One region of the Mycobacterium toneyamaense genome, then DNA from elsewhere that is predicted to be linked to it. Evidence: predicted binding sites of a transcription regulator. Region 1 holds the regulator's gene; the other holds the start of a gene.
The links. The regulator LexA, encoded in region 1, represses DNA repair genes until DNA is damaged. The targets are predictions, from matches to a motif close to CGAACANNTGTTCG.

Region 1 (3,408 bases):
GGCAGCCGGCGGGCCGCAGGGCACCCTCGGAGACGAGCAGGGTGCCCAGTACAAGGTCGGCGACGGCGTGGCACAGAACTTCGCCGGCGGCACCATCTTCTATTCACCGGCGACCGGTGCGCACGCGATCACCGGCGACGTACTGGCCAAATACCGCGCGGCCGGCGGCCCGCAGGGCGATCTCGGATTCCCGGCGAGCAACGAGACCGACGGCGGCATCTCGCCCACGAGCCGCATCGCCACGTTCGCCGCCGCCGACAACCCGGCGATCTTCTGGACGCCCGAGCACGGCGCGTTCGTCGTCCGCGGCGCGATGAACGCGGCGTGGGACAAGCTCGGTGGCGCGACCGGCAAGCTCGGCGCGCCGACCGCCGATCAGACCGTCAGCGGCGACGTCGTCAGCCAGAAGTTCACGGGCGGTTCGATCTCGTGGAACAAGTCCAGCCGTGCGTTCAGCACCGAGCCGGCAGAACTGGCGTCGCAACTGAGCGGCCTCCAGGTGCCCAGTGTCGATCTGCCGGGTGGCGTGACCTCGCAGGCCGATGAGTCCGGCAAGTGGTACCAGTTCCACTGGTGGTGGCTGCTGGCGATCATCCCGCTGTTGCTGGTGGTGGTCGGCATCGTGATCGCGGCACTGCTGCGGCGCCGGCGGAATGCCGGTCAGGACGCCATCGACGACCAGGACGCGTACGACTACGACGACCACGAGTTCGGCGACGGCGAGTACGGCGACCCGCAGTATGCCGATGGCGGCGCCGACAGCGAGTACGGCGACGAGTACGCGGCCGAGGACCAGCAGTTCGACAACCCGCACGGCGGCCCCGCGTTCCAGAGCAACCCTGATGTCATCGACACCGCGCCGACGGTGTACCCGGATTTCACGGCCGAACAGCCCACTGAAACGCCGGCCGAGACGGCCGAGGGTGAGCGGTCCGAGGAGGTGCCCGAGGCGCAGGCCGAAGCCGAGGCCCAGCCGGTGGACGCGGCCGAGCCCACCGAGCCGGAGCCGGAGCCGGACGCCGACGAATCCGCCGACGAGCCGACGACATCGGTGCAACTGCCCGACGCCCTGCGTCGCGGCGGTGCGGCGGCAGGCCTCACCGCGGCCGGGTTGGCGGGCTTCGCGGGCCTACGGCCCCGGGACCCCGGCGACCGCGTCTGGGCAGCGCCGGCCGACGGCCGCGACGCCGACGCCCAGGCCGGTGACGAGTGCGCGCCCGAGCCGCAAGAACAGGCCCCCGAGGTCGAGGCGGCTGAGACACCGGCAGCGGAACCGGCCACCGAGACGCCCGTGGACGAGCCTCCTGTGCACGAGCCGCCTGCGGTCGCGACACCGCCGGAGGAGACGGTGGTGGCCGGTCCCGCCAGCGGCAGACACCATGCGCTGGGGGCCGAGGAACCCGAGACCGCGCAGATGTCGTTCCGCGTGGCCACCGGTGCCGAGCCGCCCGAGGGCTATGACATCAAGGCCAATACGGAGTCGGGTTTGTACTGGGTGCCGGGGTCTCCCGGATATGCCGAGGCGCCTGTCCAAATCTGGTTTGCCAGTGAGGAATTCGCGGTCACCAACGGGTTCATCCGCGGCTGACCGGAGTCACGACTGAGCCCCGCTGCGAGCGACTGCAGCGGGGCTCATCTGTAGGTCTGGCCGGCGTCAGATCTTGCGGATGACGGTCACGACCTTGCCGAGTACGACCGCGTCGTTGCCCGGGATCGGATCGAACGCCGGGTTGTGCGGCATCAGCCACACCTGGCCCTTCGTGCGCTTGAAGGTCTTCACCGTGGCCTCGCCGTCGATCATCGCCGCGACGATGTCGCCGTTGTCGGCCACGTTCTGCTGCCGCACGACGACCCAGTCGCCGTCGCAGATCGCGGCGTCGATCATCGACTCGCCGACGACCTTCAGCAGGAACAACGAGCCCTCGCCCACGAGTTCGCGGGGGAGCGGGAAGACGTCTTCGACGGCCTCTTCGGCCAGGATCGGGCCACCGGCCGCGATCCGGCCGAGCACCGGGACGAAGGTCGGCTCGGGCAGCGCGTCCGAACCGGCGACATCGGTGGTGATGGTGGCTCCGGTCGAATCGTCCGCGCCGCGCACGTCCACCGCGCGCGGGCGGTTCGGGTCACGGCGCAGGTAGCCCTTCTTCTCCAATGTGCGCAGCTGGTGGGCCACCGACGATGTCGAGGTGAGACCGACGGCGTCACCGATCTCCCGGATGCTGGGCGGATAACCGCGCGTGGTGACCGAGGTGCGGATGACATCGAGGATGGTCCGCTGGCGCTCGGTGAGGCTGCTGGACCGTCCGCCTGCCTGGGTGTCCGGGGTATCGGTGCTGTCGCTCATGGAGACGAATCTAGCCCAGCGCACCCGATTCATCAAACATGTGTTCGAGATCGGGCGGCTCGGCGTGTCGCGGGCGTGATCCGGTGGTGACGTCGTGAAAGGGGTGGCGGAGTCGGGGTACGGAACTTGTCGGTGGGTGGTCGTATCGTTCGCAACAGTTCGATCACATGTTCTACCCTTCGAACATTTGGGCGATATAGTCGAACACAAGAGCGATCGAACCTATGTACGAACTCCTGAGAGGAACCGACATGACCGTCATCACCCGCGAATACCCGACCGACGTCGTCGTCCGCACCGTGCCTCGGCGTTCAGATGTCAACCGGCACCGCCAGGCCCGGCTGCGGCCGGCCGGCGCGCGTCCCTCGGGCGCGGCCTTCCGGCACCGGGGTACGGGCGTGCTGACGTCGCGTGCCTCGCACCGCCGCAATCCGATCACCCCGTTGACCACGGTGATGCTGGCCCTGGTCGCGGCCGGGATCACGGTGTGGCTGGGTCTGGTGGCGCAGTTCGGCGAAGCGGTCCAGCCGACTTCTTCGACGGCCTCCGTGCCCGCGCAGCTCGCGGTGGTCCGGGTGCAGACGGGGGAGTCGATCCAGCAGGTCGCGCGGCGGGTGGCGCCCGACGCGCCGGTCAGTGCCGTCGTCGACCGCATCAAGGAGCTGAACAAGCTCCCGTCGGTGGCCCTGAACGCCGGGCAGACGCTGATCGCGCCGGTCGGCTGAGGACAGTCCGTGCGCGCGTCGATCGGCACGGCGCCCGGCCGCGTCAGAGCGGCACGGGTAGGCTCGAGACCGTTCGAAACGGTCGATTGTCGGTGCGGCGAAGGAGCGGTGATGCACTGTCCGTTCTGCCGGCATCCGAACTCGCGTGTAGTCGATTCACGAGAAGCTGACGAAGGGCAGGCGATTCGGCGTCGCCGGTCATGCCCGGAGTGCGGTCGCCGGTTCACCACGGTGGAGACCGCAGTCGTCGCGGTGGTCAAACGCAGCGGCGTCACCGAACCGTTCAGCCGGGACAAGGTGATCAAGGGCGTACGGCGCGCCTGCCAGGGGCGGCAGGTC
Region 2 (3,408 bases), 470 kb from region 1:
ACCGGTGTCCGCGACGCCCACGCCGACGGCGGCCGTGTCGACCGGTCCTGTCGCGCCCACCGCGACCGTCTCCGACCCGGTGACGCCATCTCTCAAGGCGACACACTACGGGCGGGTGTCGCCGACGTTGCGGACATCGAAGCGCGCAGCGACGGCGTCGGATACGACCGGTGACGACGTGGCAGGGCAGTTCAAACCGACAGGGCGGCAGTCGGTGCGGCATGGGCCGATCACGGCTGCCGGCCAATCCCAGGATCGGAATGCCGGCGGCCAGAATGCCGGATCGCAGGCAGGCCTTTCGAAGGGAACCGGCAAGGCGGGGGCATCGCCGTCGCGTAGCTCGAAGCTGGGCCACGGCAGCCGGTCGGTTCGCGATCACAAGGGCAACTCCTAGGCGCGGTTCGTTTCGGCGTGGACGTAAGCGGCACGACGTAGGTGGCGGCGGCGCGTGCGGTACCGCCGCCGTGGTTGGTCGGCGTGGCCTTCCGGCGCCGTTGGGCGCCGGGTCAGCTTGTGGGACTGTCGCTTTCGCCGCCCTCGTCGCCACTCTCGGCCGGGTAGAGCGTCGGGTGGTGAGACTGGTTCGTCCTGGGTTGGCCGACGTCGAGTAGTGGTGGTGGGGTCCAGTGGGTGCGGCCGTCGGGGCCCATGGTGGTGCTCCAGCCTCCGGTGTCGACCAGGCGATTGTCGCGCCCGCACGCCAGGGTCATAGTGTCGACGTTGGTCAGGCCGTCATCGCGCCAGTTGGTGACGTGATGCGCCTGGCTGCGGGAGGCGGGGGCGGTGCAGTTCGGTCTGGTGCAGCCGTGGTCCCGGCCGAACAACGCCAACCGCTGCGCGGTGCTGGCGGTGCGGGCCGCCCGACCCAGATAGAGCGGTTGGCCGGTGTGCTCGTCGAAGACGGCGAGGTAGTTGTCTGAGCCTTGGGCGGCCATCCGGATCAAATCCCTGATCGGCAGTTTCGTGCCGGTGTGGGTGAGCGCCACCCCGGTGCGCTTCTCCAGGTCGGTGACGGTGCAGTTGGCGACCACCGCGACCGGGAACCCGTTGTGCACCCCCGAGGTCCCGGTGGCGAGCATCATCCGGCCCACGAACGTGAACGCGTCGTACTGGCGCTGCGCGAGGGTGCGGGTATCCGCATCGATCTGCTCTTGGGTCGGGGTACCCGAGTAGCAGGGCTGCGGATCGGCCGGGTTGCACATGCCCGGGGCGGCGTACCTGTCGAACAACACCTCCCAGTAGGCCCGCCCCTCCGGATCGAGTTGGGCGGTGACGTCGGTACGGCCGTCGGGCCGCTGCTTACCCATCACGAACGAGCGTTTGGGGTCGGGTTCGTCGTCGTCGGGTTCGGGCCCGTCCTGATCCAACTCGTACAAAAGTTTCTGCGCGGCGCGGCGCAAATCCTCGGGGGTTTTGACCCGAGCGTCGGCCACCAGATCCGCCTCACACTGGGCCATGGTGATCGGGTCGGCTGCCCACAGCGGCAGCTTGCCGAAGAACCAGGTGATCACCTGTACGTGCTCGGCATTGATCGCACCCTCTGCCAGGGCGGCGGCCACCAGTTCCCACACCGGGCCGAGCGCCTCCCCGGTAATCGCGGACCGCGGGCCCAGGTGGTCGCAGTCCCGTACCCGGCGGCGGGCTTCCTCCCGGCTGATCCGGTGCCGGACATGCAGCACCTCAGGCCAATCCTTCGCCCCGATCTCCTTGGCCGTCGCCCGCGTCTGCGCAGCAGCCAGGATCCGGTGATCGACCGCCTCGGCCGCGCACCTCAACGTTTCCCGTCGCGACTGCAACTCCAACAATGTCCGCACATCCAGGCCGGTGTAGTCCAGGGCTGCGAGCCGGGCCTGCGCAGACTCGTAGGCGGCGTAGGCCTCCTCGACGGCGGCTGGATCGGTCAATCCCATATTCGAACAATAGTTCGAAGGTCCGACAAGAAATGGCCTGGAATGTGACGCTAGTTACCCACTGTGACCAGTGCAAACAAAGTGACCAAAGTTTTTTCGGGACCCGCGGTAGCCCCGACATGTGACCCGAGGCAGCCACGTGCACGGCCCGTGCCCCCAGCGTGAAACAATTGCAGCCCGTGAAGACCTTCGATGCGCTATTCGCCGAGCTCAGTGAGCGAGCGAAGACCCGGCCGGCCGGCAGCGGCACCGTCGCGGCGTTGGACGCCGGGGTGCATCATCTGGGCAAGAAGATCATCGAAGAAGCCGGCGAAGTGTGGATCGCCGCGGAACACGAGAGCGATGACGAGCTGGCGGGCGAGATCAGTCAGCTCCTGTACTGGACGCAGGTATTGATGATCAAGCGCGGCCTGACCCTCGACGACGTGTACGGCAAGCTGTGACCGGCGCATCGTCCAACGGCCTCCTGCGCGTCGCCGTTCCGAACAAGGGCGCACTGAGTGAGTCGGCCGCCCACATCCTGTCCGAGGCCGGATACCGTCGCCGCACCGATCCGAAGGATCTGACGGTCGTCGACCCGGCGAACAAGGTCGAGTTCTTTTTCCTGCGGCCCAAGGACATTGCCATCTACGTGGGGTCCGGGCAGCTGGACTTCGGCATCACCGGTCGCGACCTCGCTGCCGAGTCGATGGCCCCCGTCAGCGAGCGGTTGGCCCTGGGTTTCGGATCCTCGACGTTCCGCTATGCCGCGCCAAAGGGACGGGACTGGACGGTCGCCGATCTGGCCGGCAAGCGCATCGCCAGCGCCTACCCGAACCTGGTGCGGAAAGACCTGTCCGACAAGGGGATCGAAGCCACCGTGATCCGCCTCGACGGCGCCGTGGAGATCTCGATCCAGCTCGGCGTGGCCGACGCCATCGCCGACGTCGTCGGATCCGGCCGCACTCTGGCGCTGCACAATTTGGTGGCCTTCGGTGAATCGCTGTGCGATTCGGAGGCGGTGCTGATCGAGCGCGCCGATGTCGCACCGGACCCGGCCCGCGACCAGCTCGCGGCCCGCATCCAGGGTGTGGTGTTCGGGCAGCAGTACCTGATGCTCGATTACGACTGCCCCCGCAGCGTTTTGGAGCAGGCAACGGCCATCACGCCGGGTCTCGAATCGCCGACCATCGCGCCCCTGGCTGACGCAGACTGGGTTGCGGTGCGTGCCCTGGTGCCGCGGCGGCAGGTCAACGCCATCATGGATGAGCTGGCGGCCATCGGGGCCAAGGCGATCCTGGCGTCCGATATCCGGTTCTGTCGCTTCTGACCCGTGCCGGTGTTAGCGTCCCCGTAAGGTCTGCATCCTGACGGAGGTCAAGTGACACAAGCACTGATTCTGCTGTTCGCCTTACTCATCGGTGTAGTCGCGGGCCTGCGGGCGCTGACTCCGCCCGCGGTGGTGGCCTGGGGCGCCAAGCTCGGTTGGCTGCCGCTGGTGGGTACCTGGGCCGAATGG

Region 2: a site for LexA is predicted at 1,914-1,927, ahead of ACZ5IQ_RS10670 (HNH endonuclease signature motif containing protein). Genes of this name have one in related genera too.

The regions. Positions count from the first base shown of each region.
Region 1 is NZ_AP040333.1:2,679,653-2,683,060, forward strand. Features, by position in the region: gene ACZ5IQ_RS12935 (LGFP repeat-containing protein) at 1-1,588, shown strand, start outside; gene lexA (transcriptional repressor LexA) at 1,655-2,344, opposite strand; gene ACZ5IQ_RS12945 (LysM peptidoglycan-binding domain-containing protein) at 2,596-3,069, shown strand; gene nrdR (transcriptional regulator NrdR) at 3,181-3,408, shown strand, end outside.
Region 2 is NZ_AP040333.1:2,207,753-2,211,160, forward strand. Features, by position in the region: gene ACZ5IQ_RS10665 (hypothetical protein) at 1-394, shown strand, start outside; gene ACZ5IQ_RS10670 (HNH endonuclease signature motif containing protein) at 507-1,910, opposite strand; gene ACZ5IQ_RS10675 (phosphoribosyl-ATP diphosphatase) at 2,072-2,353, shown strand; gene hisG (ATP phosphoribosyltransferase) at 2,350-3,219, shown strand; gene ACZ5IQ_RS10685 (DUF4126 family protein) at 3,271-3,408, shown strand, end outside.